DNA from 3 places in the Exiguobacterium sp. RIT452 genome. Region 2 is predicted to be linked to each of the others. Evidence: riboswitches for the same ligand, from Rfam matches in the RefSeq annotation. Region 2 holds a riboswitch; each other region holds the start of a gene.

Region 1 (6,931 bases), on a different contig from region 2:
ACTATGATGTCGTCGCGTTATGCATGGATGTCGGTGAAGGAAAAGATTTGACGGTCATCAAAGAAAAGGCATTGCTTGTCGGAGCCGTTGAATCCATTGTCCTTGATGTCAAAGAGGAATTCGCAAACGAGTTTGTCTTACCGGCACTTCAATACGGCGCTCATTATGAAGGCGCGTATCCACTGATTTCAGCTCTTTCCCGCCCGTTGATCGCTGAAAAACTGGTCGAAGTCGCACATGCCCATGGTGCAACAGCAGTGGCGCACGGTTGTACCGGAAAAGGTAACGACCAAGTCCGGTTTGAAGTTTCGGTCGCCGCTCTTGATCCGTCACTCGAAGTCATCGCACCGGTCCGCGAGTGGAAATGGTCACGTGAAGAAGAAATTGCCTACGCAAAAGAAAACGATGTGCCGATTCCGATTAACCTCGACAGCCCGTATTCAATTGATATGAACTTATGGGGACGCAGTAATGAATGTGGGGTCCTTGAGAATCCGTGGACGGAGCCGCCGCAAGATGCGTACGCTTTAACCGTTGCACCGGAAGACGCACCGGATCAAGCAGAAGAAGTCATCATCGGCTTTGAAGCGGGCGTGCCGGTTTCCATTAACGGAACAGCATATCCACTCGCAAAACTGATCACAGAACTGAATATCATTGCAGGGGCGCACGGAGTCGGTCGGATTGATCACGTCGAGAACCGTCTTGTCGGGATCAAGTCACGTGAAGTCTATGAATGCCCGGGCGCAACGGTTTTACTCAAAGCGCATGCAGCACTCGAAACGATTACGTTGACAAAAGATGTCGCCCATTTCAAACCGATTTTAAGCAAACAATATGCAGAAACCATTTATAACGGACTATTCCATGCTCCGTTAACAAAAGGACTCAAAGCCTTCTTGTCAGCGACACAGCAGGATGTGACCGGCGAAGTCCGTGTCAAACTCTATAAAGGGAACGCAAGCGTCACAGGACGTCAATCGGCTGTTTCGTTGTACGACGAGAAACTCGCGACTTACACAAAAGAAGATGCCTTTGATCACGAAGCGGCAAAAGGATTCATCAAACTGCATGGTCTAGCGATTGCGACACATGCGAGTGTTCATCGTCAGGAAGGCGTGAAAAAATGACGAAACTATGGGGCGGACGGTTTACGGAAAGTGCTTCCGCTCAGGCGGAGGCATTCGGCGCATCGATCTCATTTGATCAAAAATTGGCGGCTGTCGATTTACAAGGCAGCCTGGCCCATGCGCAGATGTTATACGAACAAGGGATTCTCGAGGAGACGGAATGGCAGCAAATCGAAGCTGGACTTAATCATTTACAAACGACGATTGATCAGCATGTCTATTCACTGGCCGATGAGGATATCCATATGAACCTCGAGCGGTTATTGACGGAACAGATTGGTCCTGTCGCCGGTAAACTGCATACAGCGCGCAGTCGAAACGATCAGGTCGCAACTGATCTTCATCTCTGGATGGAGCAGCATGTTTTAGAACTCCTGTCGAGTCTTCGCAATCTGCAATCCGTCATCACGGAACAAGCGGATCAACACGTCGAAACGGTCATGCCCGGCTATACCCATCTGCAACGTGCTCAACCGATTTCGCTTGCACATCACTTGCTGGCTTACTTTTGGATGTTTGAGCGTGATGCCGAGCGACTGACGGACAACTTAAAACGGGTCCGGATGTCACCGCTTGGTGCCGGTGCACTCGCCGGAACGACTTTCCCGATTGATCGGTTCAAGTCAGCCGAGTTGCTTGGATTTGAACACGTCTATCCCAACAGTTTGGACGCCGTCTCGGACCGGGACTTCGTCATTGAATACCTTGGCATCGCTTCGACGGTCATGATGCATCTGTCACGGTTCTGTGAAGAAATCATCATCTGGGCGTCACAAGAATTTTTGTTCATTGAACTGTCCGATGCGTTTTCGACGGGATCAAGCATGATGCCGCAGAAAAAGAATCCGGACTTCGCAGAATTGATTCGCGGAAAGACAGGACGGGTATATGGAAACTTGATGGGGTTCTTGACGACGATGAAAGCATTACCACTCGCTTACAATAAAGATATGCAAGAAGATAAGGAAGGCGTCTTTGATACGGCTGATACGGTTTTACAATCGGTTCAGATTTTTACCGGGATGCTCGAATCCGCTACGTTTAAGACAGAAGCGCTCAAGAAGGCGACAATGCAAGACTTCTCGAATGCAACGGAACTGGCCGATTACCTTGTCACAAAAGGCATTCCTTTCCGGGAAGCGCATGAAATCGTCGGCAAAGCCGTTCTGCATTGTGTCCAGACCAGCTGTTTCTTGAAGGATTTGACACTCGAGACGTATCAGACATTCCATCCGGTCATTACGGAAGATGTCTATCCGTTGCTCGATCCGGTTCAAGCCGTCGCAAGACGAGGCAGTTATGGCGGGACTGGTTTTAACGCTGTTCGCGAACAGCTGACCCAAGCAAAGCAGACCCTTCAAAAATCATAAAAATCAAAAAAAGTTTGGCAAATCACTGGATTTAACAAAAAATGTTTGCTATAACTGTAACTAACAACCGACAGATAGAGGCGCGGATGACATCAGTAGCAACACTTACAAAGGCAAGCATGCCAAGTGATGTGAAAGGGGAAATCCGCCGAAGTGAACAAGAAAATGCTTTTTCTTGGTTGCTGGTACAACGGTTAAGATCCGTTGTACTGCCGAAACCCACGTTTCGGAGCGCTATCTTACGTAAAAGAACGAATGACACTGTCATCGTTTGTCCGATCGTGATAACGACGGGCCGTAGGAACGCTCCTACCGGCCCGTCGTTTTTTTCTGTTTCGGGACAAAAGGAGATAGGATTGTGACAACTGTACTTAAATTTGGTGGTAGTTCGGTTGCGACTGTCGAACAGATTCAGTCAATTGCGAATTATTTGAAGAATCGGACGGATCAAGGAGAAAAATTAGTCGTCGTCGTATCGGCGATGGGAAAAATGACTGACTCATTGATTGCCCAAGCCCAGGCGATCACGGATCGACCGGAACGGCGCGAACTCGACCGTCTGCTTGCAATCGGTGAAGAACAGACGATTTCGTTGCTCAGCATCGCCTTGAACTCACTCGGGACAAAAGCCTTGTCCCAGACAGGCGCACAAGCAGGCATCAGTACGATGGGACTCCACACGAAAAGTAAAATCAAACAAATTGACGGCGAATTGCTCCGGAAAAAACTCGAGACCTACGATGTCATCATCGTCGCCGGTTTCCAAGGGGTCAATGAACTGGGGGACGTCACGACACTGGGGCGTGGCGGATCGGATACGACAGCCGTCGCACTGGCAGCCGTTCTCGATAAACGATGTGAAATCTATACGGACGTTGACGGCGTTTATACGGCTGATCCACGGATCCATGCCGCAGCACAGCCGATTCCACACATTTCATATGATGAGATGATGGAAATGAGTGCTCTTGGCTCCAAAGTCATGGAGATGCGGAGTGTCGAGTTAGGTAAAAAATACGGTGTACACATCTTTGTCGGAAAAACACTTGAATCGGAAAGAGGGACTTGGATCATGGAGGCAACGGAAACGATGGAACAAAAAGCGGTCACAAGTGTCAGTGTGACAAAAAACGTCATGACGGTATCGATCAAACACGTACCACAGACAAACTCAGCGGTCGCAGATATCTTTGAATTGTTGTCAGGACGTCACGTCAACATCGATATGATCAGTCAGACGACGTTTGACAGTGACATCTTCCTCTCGTTCTCGTGTCCGCTCGACGAAGAAGAGTTTTTGGAAGAAGCCTTGCAGGATATCATCAATCGTTTCCCGACCGTCAAAGTCGACCGTCATAACCAACATGCCAAGTTATCGGTCGTTGGAATCGGAATGCGTGACGCAACAGGCGTCGCTTCGAAATTATTTGCGACATTCCGGGCGGAAAACATCACGTTTTATCAAGTCACGACGTCAGAAATCAGCATCTCGTATACGATTGCCCAAGCCGACATCGAACGGACCGTCGCAGCAATCGCCAATGCATTTGATCTGTAAGGAGGAAACCATATGTATCATGTAGCAGTCATTGGCGCAACAGGCGCCGTTGGACAAAAAATGTTGCAAGTCTTGGCGGAACTCGACTTTCCGGTTCGTCAAATTTCAGCTTACGCTTCAGCCCGTTCTGCCGGGAAAACCGTCCAGTTCAAAGGGCAAGACGTTACGATTCAAGCATTATCGGAGCAAATCACAGAAGACGGCATCGATGTCGCACTGTTCGCAGCAGGCGGAACGATCAGTGAACAGTATGCCCCGTTACTCGCTGCAGCAGGAACACTCGTCGTCGACAACTCGAGTGCCTTCCGGATGCAGGCGGATATCCCGCTCGTCGTACCGGAAGTAAACCCGAAGGCAATCGGTCCGGACGATCGATTGATTGCCAATCCGAACTGTTCGACGATTCAATCCGTCGTCGCCCTGGCCCCGCTTCAGCAGTTTGGTTTACAGCGTATCAACTATACGACGTATCAAGCGGTCTCCGGTTCGGGTCAAAAAGGAATTGAGGATTTAGCTCGCGGCAGCCGCGGCGAAGAACCGGTCAATTATCCGCACCCGATTCACGATAACATCCTGCCGCATATCGATGTGTTCTTACCGAATGGGTATACGAAAGAAGAACAGAAAATGATTGACGAGACACGCAAAATCTTCCGCTTACCGGAGTTGCCGGTCAGTGCGACATGTGTCCGCGTCCCGGTCACGAACGCTCATTCCGTTGCGATCAACGTGACGTTTGAGCAGGAGACGACGGTCGAAGCAATCCGCGAAGCATTGCGTCAAGCACCCGGCGTCGTTCTGGTCGATGATGTCAGTCAAAATCAGTATCCGATGCCGCTTGACGCCAGTGGAACGGATGACGTATACGTCGGACGGATTCGACAGGATCAGAGTCTTGCGAACACCTTCCACATCTGGTGTGTCGCCGATAACATTCGAAAAGGGGCCGCTTCGAACGCCGTGCAAGTGGCGCGCCAAGCACTTGAAAGTTCAATCCATTCTTAAGAAACAGGGAGGAATCCGACATGTTTAAAGGAGCAGGAACAGCACTGGCAACACCGTTCACTTCAACGGGTGAACTGGATTTAACCGTATTTGAACAACTCATCGAACAACAACTCGCGGCAAACATTCAAGCATTGGTCGTCGGTGGGACGACAGGAGAAGGATCGACGCTGACGAATGAAGAGTTCGAGACGTTACTGAAAACGGCGGTCCGTGTGACGGCAGGACGCGTGCCTGTCATTGCCGGAACCGGAACGAACAATACAGCGCAGACGATTGAAAAGACACAAGCGGCGGAACGTCTTGGTGCCGATGCAGCGATGCTCGTGACACCGTATTACAACAAAACGTCACAAGCCGGGCTCGTAGCGCATTTCACGGCTGTCGCGGATGCGGTTTCGCTGCCGATCATGCTGTATAATGTCCCGTCACGTACGGGGGTGGCGATTTCAGTTGAGACTGCCGTGACGCTTGCGAAGCATCCGAACATCCAAGCGTTCAAAGAAGCGAGCGGAGATGTCAGCTTCATGGGTGAACTGATGACGGCTTTACCAAACGACTTTGCCGTTTTCTGCGGCAACGACGATCAAATTCTCCCGTACATGGCATGGGGGGCACAAGGCGTGATTTCCGTCTTGTCGAATCCGTATCCGGCTGAGACGCAGGCCTTGGCAGAAGCGCTGCTTGCAAACGACTACGACACGGCACGCCGGATTCAGAGTGATCTGATGCCTGTCATTTCCGCCTTGTTCAGCGACGTCAACCCGATTCCCGTCAAAGCAGCACTTGAAGAAATCGGAATTGCCGTCGGGGCTCCCCGTCTGCCGCTCGTCCGTCAGTCGGAAGCGGGACATGCGCACCTGCTTGAGACGATGCGGAGTTATAAAGGAGTGGTTGGATGAGACTCGCCATTCACGGATACGGAGCGACCGGACATTACGTGCATGAACTGGCACCGGATGCCGTCGTCGCCGTCATCGACAAAACGAAAACGGCGGAACGTGTGCCCTCATACGGCACGCTCGCCGAAATGACGGAATCGGTTGATGCGATCATTGATTTTTCGCATCCGAGCTTGTTGCCGGATCTACTGGATTATGGCATGAGAACGAAGACACCACTCGTCATTGCGACGACCGGCTTCTCGGAAGCCGAGCTGCAGACGATTCGTGACGCTTCCAAACAGATTCCGATTTTTCAATCGTATAACATGTCGTTTGGGATCGCGATGATGCAACAGTTGTTGAAAACACTCGTTCCGCTTGCTGGAGCTTTCGACATCGAACTGCTTGAGAAACACCACAATCAAAAAGTCGATGCACCGAGCGGGACGGCGGAGCTGTTGCTCCGGACCATTCAGGATTTACGAAATGTCCAACCGGTCTACGAACGGGAGTCGACGCGTGAAAAGCGGGAACCAAACGAAATCGGGATGCACTCGATGCGTGGGGGAACGATTTTCGGCGAACACGAAGTGTTGTTTGCCGGGGTCGATGAGTTGATCGAAATCAAACACACGGCGTTATCCAAAAAAGTATTCGCTTCAGGCGCCATCAAAGCGGCGGAAGCACTCATTCAAAAATCAGCGGGACTCTATACACTGGAGACGCTCTACACACAGGAGGATTCACATGTTATTAACTGATGCTTATGAAATTGCGAAGTTCATTAAAGATGCGAAAAAACAAACGCCCGTCAAATTGTACGTCAACGGTGACTTGGCAGGATTGACGATTGAAGGAGCAACGGCATTCGGAACGGATCAATCCAAAATTTTCTTCGCCGATGCAGGACTTGCTTCAACTTTCTTAGAAGAGAATGCAGACCGGATTACTGAAGTGCACGTCGAATACGACCGTCGCAACAGT
Region 2 (6,931 bases):
TGTCCGTTTCTTCAATGTTGGCCGTGACCCAGAGATTGTTTAAGTTAAAACCGTAAGCCAGTGGTGTCCCCGCACCGACAACACCGTTTTCTGTCGCCATCGACTGAACGACCGTTGCTTTAGTTGGCATGACGATTGAGATGGAGACAGGTTTTTGACCGGATTGCGCCATCATGACGTGACCTAACGTTGCGTCGCTGTCCAGTGTTTGACCCGTTTTAGCGGTCCAATCGGTCAGTTTACCGGCACCCGGGCTGGCAATCGTAATCATCTTTCCGTCAATTTTGGCGTTTTCTGTTTTGACGTAGCTCGTCGCTTGGTCGTAATAGTAGTAACCGATCGCACCGCCACCAATCAACACGACCAACGTCAAAATGTTAATCAGCAATACTTTTTTCATGTTCATAATATGAGATGCATCCTTTCTTCCGTCTACTCCACTGTCCCCATCAGCCATAAAAAAGACTCCTCTGGGGGGAGGAGTAGTTAATACAGTTAATTATATGGTCGTATAACCAACATACAACCGACAATTTCCGACAAAGTGTTGGAAAAGTCGATGAGAACGGATACACTATTAAAAAAAAGGGGGAAGAGCAGATGAATCCGGTATCCGATCCGCGACCAAAACGTTCACGTGACCGTATCACAAAAGAATTGTTTCATTTACTTGAACAGCATCCATTTTCAGTAATCACCGTAAAAATGCTGGCGGACGGGGCAAACGTGAATCGCTCGACGTTTTATGCCCACTTTACGGATAAATACGATTTGATGGATCAGATTGTCGAGGATCACATGCAGTTACTCGTCGACGCGATTCGGATTCACGGTGTAGTTCCATCCGAGTCTCCCTCCGTAGAAAAGGTCAGCCGTTATTTTGAACGGCTCTTTATCCACATCGAACAACATGAACAGTTTTACCGGACGATGTTGTTGCAAGGACCGATCAAGACCTTTATTTCCCGTTTCTTGGACACGTTAAAGGAAAACTACCGCCTCGTGTTTAAAGCGCATACCGTCAGTGAAACGAGACGGGTGGATCAGGATCTGTTGTTAAACTACGTGATCGGGGGACAATTGGGGTTATTGATTTCTTGGTTACGCAATGACCGCCCTTACTCGGCAACCTACATGGCCGACCAACTCAGTCGGATGATTGTGTTTGGAACAGTCGAGAGTATCGGTTTTCCGGATCGTACGCAAGATACTTTTTAAAAATCGGGTTTTGTTTGTTTTTGCCTGCACCTGTGAAGAGAATCAGTCGTTGGGAACGAGACAAGGGTGGCAGAATTATTCTCTGCCACCCTTGTCTTATAGAGATTAATTTTTGAATCAGCACCAGTTGGGGTCAGGCCTGTTCGAGTTCAAATGCTTTCGTATAGATCGTACTGCGGTTACGTCCTGATTTTTTAGAATGATACAACGCCTTATCTGCTTGTTGCAACGCTTCAAGTGACGTATGCGAACCACTTGAATGTGCGATTCCGAGTGAAATCGTGATTTGCAGATCAGGGACACTCGTCGTCGGGAACAGATTCCGGGCAACCGTCATCCGGGCGAGCTCGGAGATTTTTTTCGCTTCAGCAGCGGACGTATCCGGCAAGATGATTAAAAACTCTTCACCGCCGTAACGACCGACTAAATCGTCCGGACGGGCAAGAGAAGCAAGGGTTGTACCGAGTTGACGCAAGACATCATCGCCGGCATCATGACCATATGTATCGTTGACGTGTTTAAAGAAGTCGATATCGATTAAGACGAGTGAATAACCGTCTTCCGCAGAACCGACAAGGGATAAGGAATCATCCAGTCGACGGCGGTTGGCGAGACCGGTCAAGGCATCCGTCATCGCGAGTTTTTGTTGGTACTGAATGTTCTCAAAGTGGCGCCGGAGTTCCGTCAGTAACTGATACGTCACAAAACCGGCAATCAGATTAAAGAAGATATATGCTGCCGATACTTTAAAGAATGTCGACCAACTATGGGTCAACAGATAGATGGCGGGTAAGGAATACAAGATTCCGATGCCGATCATCAACTCAAAATTCCAAAACGTCATGCGGACGTAGCGTCTGACGACACTAATCGTGACAATAAATACGCTGATGACAATCGCTGAAAGAATCGCCGCATCGATTTGGTCGAGCGGTGTAATCGCAAAGCGTGCCCCGATGATCATCAGACCGGTGACGGCAGCGCTTGTTAATCCACCGAACATCATGGCGATGGCGACCGGAATAATTCGTAAGTCAACCCGTGCAACATCGATTTGAATGCTGTTGAACATTAAGAGAACAGCGATGAGTCCGGCGGCTCCTCCTAAGAAAAGTCGCGTTTTTACATTTGTTTTAGGGGTGATCCTCGGTTGGTTTCGAAAGGGTAGAAACAAAAGAGTGATCGTTGTGAACAGTAGACAAAAATTGATGATGAAATTATTCATGATGGACAACAAATCCTCCCAGCTCCTCGTAAACGCATTTCCGTAACATACTTCCAGTATACTCATTTTACTAACGGCAAGAAATGGAAAAATGTGAAGTAAAACAGGAAAAGTCGACAAAAAAGACAAAGTACACAGTCAAGTGAACTTTGCCTGAAAAATAAGTTAAATATTTTTTACACACAATTTTTAGGAAGAAACGGCTTCTTCATCCATCGTCAAAAGAATCTTATCGAAGACACGAACCATGACGTTCAGTTCCTCTTCCGTCAATGTACCAAACCGTTCCTGCAGGTATTTCCGGCGGACGACTTCAAGTTCACGAAACGCCGCTTCTCCTTCATCCGTTAAAGCAAGGACGATTGATCTCCGGTCATCTGTTGAACGGGTCCGAGTGACGAAGCCTGCTTTATACAGGCGATCGGTTAAAGCCGTTACCTGACTTGTCGCAAGCTCAAACTGTTCTGCGAGTAGAGTCGGACGTTGGGGACCATTTTCGGACAGGCTGCGTAAGATGAAAAATTCACTTCGCGTCGCGGTTCCTTCAAACAGTCGGTTCAGTTCACGACGTAATGTCCGGAGAATGACACGCATTTGTTCCTCTAATCGGTAAGTCAGTTGATCACGTTCTTGTGGCATTCAAGCAACATCCTTTCTCTCGGTTAACTTCTATTGTTTAGTGTACTAAAAATTACGGAATTTTACCATGAAGAGCCGTCAATTCAAAAAAAGAATTGACAATTTAAAGACGATTTGTGTAACATGACGAGGTAATCACGAAATTAATCACTAACTTAATTAGTTCTCACTCAACCAGTGGGATGGAGGTTGCGGTTCTTATGAGTACAGTTACGGATGTCGTCAAGCGGCAGATGAGGTGACTGAAAAGGAAGAATTGCCGAAATCAATCATCGCTTTGAAGATGATCGATTGGGATTAGATCAAACAGGTCTAATACTGTCACAGGTCAACCATGACTTGTGGGGAGCTATCTTTCACGACGGTAGAATGAGGCGCATCCTTTTACTATGTTGCGTTCTCATCTTCCTTCTGGAAGATGAGGGCGCTTTTTGTTTTTTTCAAAAAGTGTCCTCTCAAAAAAATCTAAGAAGAGAGAAGCGAATCACATGAATACTTTACAACCCCAAAGAAAACTTGATTCAACTGAAGAAGGCTTAAAACGTGGTCTGCAAGCCCGTCACATGTCGATGATTGCGATTGGCGGTGCCATCGGAACCGGACTCTTCATCGCATCCGGTGCATCTGTTGCCGCTGCAGGTCCGGGTGGTGCCCTGTTGTCATATGCTATCGTCGGACTGATGGTGTACTTCCTGATGACGAGTTTGGGCGAGATGGCAGCTTACATGCCGGTCGCCGGTTCGTTCTCGACGTACGGTGCGAAATTCGTCGATCCATCGTTCGGTTTTGCCTTAGGCTGGAACTACTGGTACAACTGGGCGGTTACGATTGCGGTTGAACTCGTTGCGGCACAAATCGTCATGACGTACTGGTTCCCGGATGTACCTGGTTTCTATTTCAGTGCCATTTTCTTATTGTTGATGATTGGTTTAAATTTCTTCTCCGTTAAAGGGTTCGGAGAAGCAGAATATTGGTTTGCGATGATCAAGGTCGTGACTGTCATCATTTTCTTGATTGTCGGTGTTGCAATGATTTTCGGTGTCTTCACATCGGAAGCACCGGTCGGCTTTAAAAACTTTGCATTAGGTGATGCACCGTTCGTCGGTGGTATTCCTGCCGTCATCGGAATTATCCTCGTCGCCGGGTTCAGCTTCCAAGGAACCGAACTCGTCGGAATCGCGGCGGGAGAGTCGGAAGATCCGAAAAAGAACGTTCCGAAAGCTGTTAAACAAGTTTTCTGGCGGATCCTGTTGTTTTACGTCTTCGCGATTTTTGTCATCGGGATGTTGATTCCGTATACAAGTCCGAACCTGGTTTCAAATGATATTACGGACGTAGCCGTCAGCCCGTTTACACTCGTCTTTGAAAAAGCCGGACTCGCGTTCTCAGCAGCTTTAATGAACGCCGTCATCTTGACGTCCGTCTTATCAGCCGGGAACTCGGGGATGTATGCCTCGACACGGATGCTGTACACACTGGCACGTCAAGGCGACGCACCAAAAATGTTTGCTAAAGTCTCGAAAAACGGTGTCCCGCGTAATGCCTTGCTCGCGACCGGAGCCATCGGTGCACTCTGCTTCCTGACATCGATGTTCGGCGGTCAAGTCTATCTCTGGCTGTTGAATGCCTCAGGTATGACCGGTTTCATCGCGTGGCTTGGAATCGCAATCAGTCACTACCGGTTCCGTAAAGGATTCCTTGCTCAAGGACATTCGTTAAGCGACTTGCCGTACGTTGCACCGGCATTCCCATTTGGACCACTGTTTGCCTTTGGACTTTGTTTCCTTGTCATCGTTGGTCAAAACTACGCCGCGTTCCTCGCGGATCAAATTGATTGGGTCGGAATCGCCGCGACGTATATCGGTATTCCGTTGTTCCTTGCCTTCTGGTTGGGTCATAAATTTAAAAACCGGACATCGGTTGTTCCTTATGCAGAAATGGATTTCCCGGAACATCCACGTCCATGATCAACAGTCATCCTTTTTAAAAGGATGACTTTTTTTGTATAAAAAAATCAATAGAATCAATATAATTCTGAAATATTGTTTTGTAGAGGTGATAAAAAGGAATCATATAAACAATTGTTTGGCTTAAAAAAGGGGAGAAGGGGAGAAAACAATGAATACATATGATTTAATTTTGACGCTGGGATCGGCAGCCTTTTTTATGGCGCTTGTCGCTTACGTCGCTTACCGGATGACGCGGGGAAAAACGGAAGGAATTGATGAATATTTTTTGGCGGGGCGCGGGTTGAGCGGCGTATTCATTGCCGGGTCTTTACTTTTAACGAATTTATCGGCAGAGCAGTTAATCGGCTTGAATGGACAGTCGTTCGTAGGCAATATGTCGAGTATGGCGTGGGAAGTAACGGCCGGTTTTGCAGCCATCATCATGGCGATTTATTTACTTCCGAAGTTTCTCGGGATGGGGATCTCGACGTTACCGGAGTTTTTGAGTCAACGTTACGATGAGACCGTACGGCGTATGACGGTCTTGCTGTTTTTACTCGGCTATATGTGCGTCACGATTCCTTCGATGCTGTATTCCGGAGGGATTGCCGTCTTACAACTGTTTGACGTACCGGCTTTGTTCGGTCTCGGATACACGGAGTCACTTTGGATTGTGATTTGGATTGTCGGCATTATTGGAGCCGTCTACGCTATTTTCGGTGGATTACGGGCTGTTGCTGTATCGGATACATTAAACGGCATCGGATTAGTCATCATCGGGTTTTTAGTGCCGATTCTTGGATTCTTTGCTTTAGGAGACGGCAATATGCTGGCAGGGATGAAACAAATCGCAACCGTCCATCCGGAAAAGTTAAATGCCATTGGCTCATCGGATGATGCGGTACCCTTTTTCTCTATTTTCACAGGGATTTTGTTCGCAAACTTATTTTATTGGTCGTTGAATCAATATGTCATTCAACGGGTGCTTGGCGCAAAGGATTTAAAAGAAGGGCAAAAAGGTGTGTTGATGACCGGTTTTTTAAAGTTATTAGTGCCGATTTTCATGTTGCTTCCGGGGATCATCGCGTTTCACTTGTATGGTGGCAGTTTGGCAAGCGGCGATTTGTCCTATCCGAAACTGATCACGGAACTCCTGCCGGTCTCCTTGATGGGCTTTTTCCTGGCAGTGTTGCTAGGTGCTGTGTTCAGTTCGTTTAACTCGTTGCTCAACAGCATTGCGACGTTATTCGTTCTCGATATCTATCAACCGGTGTTTGCCAAAGACGCTTCGGAAAAGCAGTTGATCCGGGTCAGTAAGATATTCGGAACCGTCGTGGCATTGATTTCGTTCATCGTCGCGCCTTTTCTCATGTATGCACCGGATGGTCTGTGGAGCTTAATTCGTCAGTTTACAGGATTCTTTAACATTCCGATTCTGGTCATTGTCCTGATGGGGATGTTTATGCGGACAATCCCGCCGATTGCCGCTAAAATCGTCATCGTGTTCCACGTCATTGCCTATTACTTCTTTGTGTTTGGTCTCAAACAGATTTTCGGATGGGATCACGGCATCAGCTATATTCACGGGTACGGCATTTTGCTTGTGATTGAAGTCCTGTTTATGATCGTGATGGGGAAATACCGACCGGCGACAGCGACCAAGAAAACGTACCGTCGCGGCAATGTCGAGTTGACGCCCTGGAAATATGCGATCCCGGTCTCGGTCCTGCTGACGTCATCCATCGTCTGGATGTATGTCTTATTTTCGAAAATCGGTGTCGCTTATCCGGATGGCATCGTATCGAATTGGTTCTGGCCGGTCACGCTTCTGTTGGTCGTAACAACAGTGATTTTGTGGCGGTATGCCTTGCAAGCATGGAATACGCGTTATGCGGAATAT
Region 3 (6,931 bases), on a different contig from region 2:
GTTTTACGCTGTCGACTTGTGAGACGTCGACATGAACCGCTTCTGCTTTTCCACCGGCCTGCTCAATCTGTTTGACGGTTGCTTGTGCTTTTTCCAGATCAACATCCGCACAGACGACGGTCGCTCCCTGTTCTGCAAAGACGAGTGCCGTTGCCTGGCCGATTCCTGTCGCCGATCCGGTAATGACTGCTACTTTATTCTCAAGTCGTTTCATAAAAAATCTCCTCCTGAAAAGTGATGTCCGATTTTGTGCTTTACCTTATGAAACATTCCCTCCGCGAATCGAGCTAAACCCATCGAAGTGTCTAACGTTCTGGAGGAACGGGAACATCAGAAAACAGGAAAGCGCAAAACGAAAGGAATGAGAACGCTGACATCAGAGCAACGGGAACATGCAAAAAAATTATTGACGGAAGCCGTGCAGCACCAAATGGAGTTGGAACGTGGACCGATGCGAAACGAATTGATTGAGGGAACGACACCCGTCTTATGGTTTGGTGACGTCTCGAAGAAAAGCTGGTTGACGGTTGCGACGAATCCGTCAGCCGGACAATTTTTGAATAAGGAAGGAACAATGCGTTTTGATTCGACGGGTCCGTTCTTTTTACTTGAGCCGGATATGTCTTTAGAGACCTATCTAACGGAGCAACACGTTGAACAAACGATCCATAAGTTTAATCACTATTTCCAACAACCGGATGTTTATAAGACATGGTTCGGAAAGGAACAGGGTGGAAAACTGGAAGGATTCTTAAATGGATTTGGGGCGTCCTTTTATGATGACGCTCTTTTTTCGGTCATCCATACGGATTTTTTTCCGTTCCCGACCAGACGCTACATGGGGACGATTTCGATGCGGCAAGATCTCGAACAGACGGACTTTGGACAAACTTTTTTGAAAAAGCTGCTGCCGCTGTTTTCCCTGCATGGCATCATTTTACTCGGACGTGAGCATACGGACCGTTTCCGGAAACTGGATCCAAGCATCACGTGGCAAGAACCCGTCGCGTTGACCGATTATCCGGATGCCGTCGTCGAATTTGGTTATTCCGCTGCATTCGGGATTCCGGTCATCGGACTTCACTTTAAACCAAGCGAACAGTTCCTTGGTCTAGGCAGTCGTCCTGACGAAAAGGGCCGGAGTCACGGAACATACGGTTCGACAAAAGGACTGCGTGATATCGGACGGCAGGTGCGGCAAAAACTTGATGCACTCGATGAATTGGAGGATTGACAGTCGTTTTTGTATCCGTAATAATGGAAATGAATTAGCACTCTGTCTTATAGAGTGCTAAAAAATACATGGGGGTATCGAAAATGGAAACGAAACAATTTAAAGCAGAATCCAAGCGATTGCTCGAAATGATGATTCATTCCATCTACACACACAAGGAAATCTTTTTACGTGAGTTGATTTCGAACGCCAGTGACGCAATGGATAAGATTTACTACAAAGCGTTGACGGACGAGACGATTACGTTCGACAAGGATGCTTACAAAATTACGATTCAGCCGAACCCTGAAACACGTCAACTGATTTTGCGTGATACAGGAATCGGAATGACAAAAGAAGAGCTCGAAGAAAACCTCGGAACGATTGCCAAAAGCGGATCGCTCGCCTTTAAGGCAGAAAATGAATCACAAGACGGTCATGATATCATCGGACAGTTCGGCGTCGGTTTTTATTCCGCCTTCATGGTCGCCGATACTGTGACGGTCGTCACGAAACCGTTTGGCAGTGACGTCGCTTATAAATGGGAGTCACACGGAGTCGACGGGTATACGATCGAAGAGGTCGAAAAAGAGACCGTCGGAACAGATATCACACTCCATATCAAAGCCAACGAAGACGAAGAGAACTACGATGAATACCTGGAACCGCACCGCCTGCGGAGTATCGTCAAGAAATACTCGGACTTCATCCGTTATCCGATCGAGATGGAGGAAACGGAACAACGTCCGGTCGACGGATCAGATGAAACAGAGACGGTCACAGTCATGAGAACGGTCAACAGCATGGTCCCGATCTGGCGGAAAAACAAACGGGAGCTGACGGATGAAGACTACCGTAACTTCTATCAGGAAAAACGTTACGGATTTGATGCGCCGATCAAACACATTCACATCAGTGCCGATGGAGCCGTCCGTTATCAATCGATCCTGTTCATTCCAGAACAGCCTTCCTTTGATTATTATTCAAAAGAGTTCGAGAAAGGGCTGGAACTGTATGCGAACGGCGTCTTGATCATGGAAAAATGCAGTGATCTGTTGCCGGATCATTTCAGCTTCGTCAAAGGGATGGTTGATTCAGAAGACTTGTCGCTCAACATCTCGCGTGAAATGCTGCAGCACGATCGCCAGTTGAAGTTGATCGCCAAAAACATTCAAAGCAAAATCAAGACACAACTCGAGGCATTGCTTCGCGACGACCGGGAGAAATACGAGATGTTTTATCAAGCCTTTGGCCGTCAATTGAAGTTCGGTATCTACAATGATTACGGCATGCAAAAGGATACGGTGAAAGACCTCGTCCTGTTCCATTCAGCAAAAGAGAAAAAACTGGTGACGCTCGCAGAATACGTCGCCGCGATGCCGGAAGACCAGAAGTACATCTATTATGCATCAGGGGAGAGCACGGACCGGTTGGATAAATTGCCGCAGTCGGAGCTCGTCAAGGACAAAGGATTCGATATCCTATACTTCACGGAAGAGATTGATGAGTTTGCGATTCAGATGCTTCTCAATTACGACGGAAAAGAATTTAAGTCCGTCACGAGCAGCGATCTCGGCATCGAGCAGACGGATCAAGCCGAAGCGACGGAGACACAAGTCGAGATGTTCAAAGCGATGCAGGACGTACTGGCAGGACAGGTGAAAGAGGTCAAAGCTTCAACACGTTTGAAGTCACATCCGGTCTGCTTCGCGACGGATGGTGCGGTTTCAATCGAAATGGAGAAAATCCTCAAATCGATGCCGAACAACCAAGATGTCGCAGCCGTGAAAATCCTCGAATTGAACACGTCGCACGATGTGTTCCAAGCGATTGAGACGGCTTATGCCGAGGATCGTCCGAAATTCGAACGGTATACTAAACTGATGTATCAACAAGCGTTATTGATCGAAGGATTGCCGATTGAAGATCCGGTCGCCTTTGCGAACGAAGTCTGCGCGTTGATGGTCTGAACAAAAAAGCCATAGCAAAAAGCCGGATCCGATGTAATCATCGGTCCGGCTTTTTGAATAGAATGATCGTTTCACAGACTTCCGTTATTCCGAACGAAGTTGCGACGGGACTTCACCGCGTCGTGAAAGAACGTTTAACATGACGAGGAAGATCAAGAAGGCGACAAGCGCACCGATGAATCCGAACACAGACGAACCGGTGACACCGAGCACGAGGTATCCGACAGCCGACGTTGCGGCACCGATCAACGCGTACGGTAATTGTGTCGTGACGTGATCGATATGGTGCGATCCGGCACCGGTCGAGCTGAGAATCGTCGTATCGGAAATCGGTGAACAGTGGTCACCGAAGACGGATCCGGCAAGGACTGCTGCAAGTGTTGGCAACAACAGACTCGGCTCAACCGCCATGATGAGGTCAGCACCGATTGGTAACATGATACCGAATGTGCCCCAACTTGTTCCGGTTGAGAATGCCATGATACTCGCGATTAAGAACAACAGGAACGGCAGATAAGAAGCGGGAATGGATTTGCTGACGAAACTGGCAAGGTAATCCCCGGTCTTCATGTCGCCGATGACAGCGATGATCGTCCAAGCGAACAATAGAATGACGACCGCCGGCCACATCGATTTCATTCCTGCCCAAATGCTGATGCGGTAATCACGTGCCGGAATCTTCCGACCGATCAACATCAAGAAGGCAACGATTAAACTGATGACGACACCTGCAACAAGAGAACGTGTCACGTCCGTTGATTCGAAGGCACCAATCAATGTAAAGGGACGATCGTCAGCGGCAAGCGCTTGAGCACCCGTCCAAAGAAGAGCTGTGACGGTCGCGATGACCAATACGATAATCGGGACGACCAAGTCACGGACTTTTCCATTATCGTGCTCTTTGACCTCTTCCGCCATTCCCATCGGAGTACCTTTGTTGGCGTCAAACAACTCACCTTGTAAAGCACGCAATTCATGCGTCCGCATCGGTCCAACGGCAATTCCCGTATAGGCGATGTAGAGTGTCAGCAACAAAGCGAAGATGGCATAGAAGTTTAACGGCACAATCATCATGAAGGCACTGAACGCTGAGTAATCGGTGATCGAATGTGTCGTCAAGATCCCGGCGATGATCGAGATGATGAAGGCACCCCAGCTGGATAACGGACTGATGACACAGACCGGTGCAGCAGTTGAATCAATGATATACGCCAGTTTGGCCCGTGAGACACCGCGGCGGTCCGTTAACGGTCGACTGACGTTTCCGACGGCAAGACTGTTAAAGTAATCATCGATGAAGATTAAGATACCTAAGCCGAAAGCGGCGAGTCGGGCGCCACGCGCCGTCTTGACGTGTGTTGTTGCCCATTCGCCGAAGGCACGGGCACCACCTGATGTTTGAATCAGTGTCGACAAGACACCGAGTAACAGTAAGAAGACGAGTAATAAGACGTTCCATTCATTTAAAGCCCCGTCTGCCCAAAACAGACTGAAGATATTTTTCCCGAGATAAACAACGGTATCGATCGGATTGAAGCTGTGAAGCAATAACGCTCCGACTAAAATACCGACACCGAGTGAGATGACGACTTTTCGTGTAACAATCGCCAAGACGATGGCGATGACCGCCGGCGCAAGTGCGACGATGGAATCTGAATAGTTGACCATGATTGTGGTTCCTCCTCCTTTTTTAGAAGATGAGACCCGTTGCACAGAAAAAAAGCAAGGGCACCGGCAACAAAGCCGACACCCTTGCTGGATGCGTCTTTCTTAGCCGAATTGGAGCGCTCCATACAACATACGTATGGCAATCGAACGGGTATTTCCCAATTCGACCAGCTTCGTCACGTCTGACACATGACGATACTTCGGCGGCATCACCTTTCGTTGATCGTCATTGTTGTCATCCTCAGATCAAGTACTCATTAAGACCGCGCCTCTACCTCATCGATAGAATAGTCATATTCTTTTCATAAGAAAACCTTATCATATTTCAGAAAATAGTTTCAAGTCTGTTTTTTTATCATGTAGGATTTTTTGCTTATAAAAAAAGAGAGGATTCATCCACTATACGGAATCATTACAGGTGGGCGGCGCCAATTACGCCGGCATGACCCTGCAGTGTTGCCAACCGAATGTTGATGTTAGGACGAAGTGACGGATAAACACGTTCTTTGACAGCCGCTAACAGTTGTTCCCAATACAAATCAGCAGATCCTGTAACACCCCCGCCGATGACGATGACGTCCGGATCGACCGTATGAATGATATTAGCCAGACCCGTCGCTAAATACGCGATGAAACGGGTTCTTTCCTCCTGATCTTCTAATAATGTGACAATCGAGGATGTTTGTTTCTCACGTGCCCGTAACTGAAGCGCGGTTCCACTCGCTAAGCCTTCGAGCGAACCTGTATTCAGTACAGGATGTGGAGAACCGGAGAACTCAATGATGGTATTACCGATTTCACCCGCACATCCATTGGCGCCCCGAATCAATTGTTTTTCATAAACGTAACCACCGCCGATTCCTGTGCTGACAGTCACGTAATAAACCGAGGAGAAGTTTTTCCCGGCACCAAAAAGTGCTTCGCCAAATGCGGCTGCATTGGCGTCATTTTCAAGAGATACAGGGACATCAAATGCAGAGTGTAAAGGTGCTGTCAGGTTGACGCGTGTCCAACCCGGAAGGTTGGGAGGCGAGAGGAGGCACCCTGTTTTGGCATCCAGTGGACCGGGTGCAGCGATTCCGATTCTTGTGATGTCAAATTCCTGTTTGAACAGTTGAATGGCGTACTTGAGTTGATTGATTGTATTCGCCGGGCCTGCTGAAGGATGAGTCGGAAAAGAAAGTTGTTTGACCACTGTTTCTTGATCGATGGCGGCGACACGCGTTTGTGTTCCTCCTAAATCTACACCAATTTGCAAGGGGCGTTTCGTGTGAGAAGAAGGACCGGTCAACAACACAAGACCGTTCCCTGAAATCTTCTGTTCTGTCTGTGCGGGCAAAAGAATGGTTGCACCTGCTGTGAACTGATCATGGTTCAGACGAATCGTTCCTTCGATTACGGTGATGACTTGGAAAAAGGAACGTGCCGGAATCGTATGACGATCTCGAACGGTCCATTCTTCTACAAAAAAGTAAGGGGTATGAGTCAATGATTTTTGAAACGGAGAAAGCTGTACAGGAGGTTCATGGTAGTGAAAATGCGGAAACTGAATGACTTGCCGAGCCTGTTCCAAATGGAGTGGCCGCGGAACACCTGCAGAGTCAAGGCGGTCATAATCATATAACCGATAAGTCGTATCCGAATTTTGCTGAATTTCGAGTACGACGCATCCCTTGGTCAAGGCATGAACGGTCCCTGCCGGAACGTAGAGAAAATCGCCTTTGGAAACAGGCACATATTGAAGATAGTGCTGGAGGATTCCTTCCTCTAACGCCTGATCAAATTCAGCTTGTGATTGAAACGTGTGACCATAAATAATGGATGCATCCTTGGGACAATCGACGATGTACCAACACTCATTTTTTCCGAATGGCTGCTGTTCAAGGCGTTGGGCATCTGTATCGTTCGGATGAACCTGTACGGATAAATGACTGGATGCATCAATCCATTTCATCAATAACGGGAACTCGGAAGAAGTGTCCATCCCGAAAATTTCAGGGTGATTTGACCACAATTCCTTTAAAGAAAACCCGGAAAATTGACCGCATTGAACCAGGGTCACTCCATTTTCATGACTAGA

What was found. Region 2 has a riboswitch for lysine ahead of D3D03_RS13110 (amino acid permease). Riboswitches for the same ligand answer to the same signal wherever they lie in the genome.
Region 1: another riboswitch for lysine. It lies ahead of D3D03_RS11790 (aspartate kinase); the one in region 2 lies ahead of D3D03_RS13110 (amino acid permease).
Region 3: another riboswitch for lysine. It lies ahead of D3D03_RS09415 (Na+/H+ antiporter NhaC family protein); the one in region 2 lies ahead of D3D03_RS13110 (amino acid permease).

Annotation. Positions count from the first base shown of each region.
Region 1 is NZ_QXJB01000005.1:42,619-49,549, forward strand. It holds gene D3D03_RS11780 (argininosuccinate synthase) at 1-1,130, shown strand, start outside; gene argH (argininosuccinate lyase) at 1,127-2,500, shown strand; lysine riboswitch at 2,568-2,745, shown strand; gene D3D03_RS11790 (aspartate kinase) at 2,859-4,058, shown strand; gene D3D03_RS11795 (aspartate-semialdehyde dehydrogenase) at 4,071-5,063, shown strand; gene dapA (4-hydroxy-tetrahydrodipicolinate synthase) at 5,084-5,965, shown strand; gene dapB (4-hydroxy-tetrahydrodipicolinate reductase) at 5,962-6,708, shown strand; gene dapD (2,3,4,5-tetrahydropyridine-2,6-dicarboxylate N-acetyltransferase) at 6,695-6,931, shown strand, end outside.
Region 2 is NZ_QXJB01000006.1:88,411-95,341, reverse strand. It holds gene D3D03_RS13130 (HlyD family secretion protein) at 1-406, opposite strand, end outside; gene D3D03_RS13125 (TetR/AcrR family transcriptional regulator) at 601-1,218, shown strand; gene D3D03_RS13120 (GGDEF domain-containing protein) at 1,352-2,290, opposite strand; gene D3D03_RS13115 (MarR family winged helix-turn-helix transcriptional regulator) at 2,633-3,082, opposite strand; lysine riboswitch at 3,258-3,442, shown strand; gene D3D03_RS13110 (amino acid permease) at 3,571-5,049, shown strand; gene D3D03_RS13105 (solute:sodium symporter family transporter) at 5,201-6,931, shown strand, end outside.
Region 3 is NZ_QXJB01000003.1:83,568-90,498, forward strand. It holds gene D3D03_RS09400 (SDR family oxidoreductase) at 1-214, opposite strand, end outside; gene D3D03_RS09405 (hypothetical protein) at 362-1,234, shown strand; gene htpG (molecular chaperone HtpG) at 1,318-3,183, shown strand; gene D3D03_RS09415 (Na+/H+ antiporter NhaC family protein) at 3,268-4,851, opposite strand; lysine riboswitch at 4,958-5,133, opposite strand; gene D3D03_RS09420 (type I phosphomannose isomerase catalytic subunit) at 5,264-6,931, opposite strand, start outside.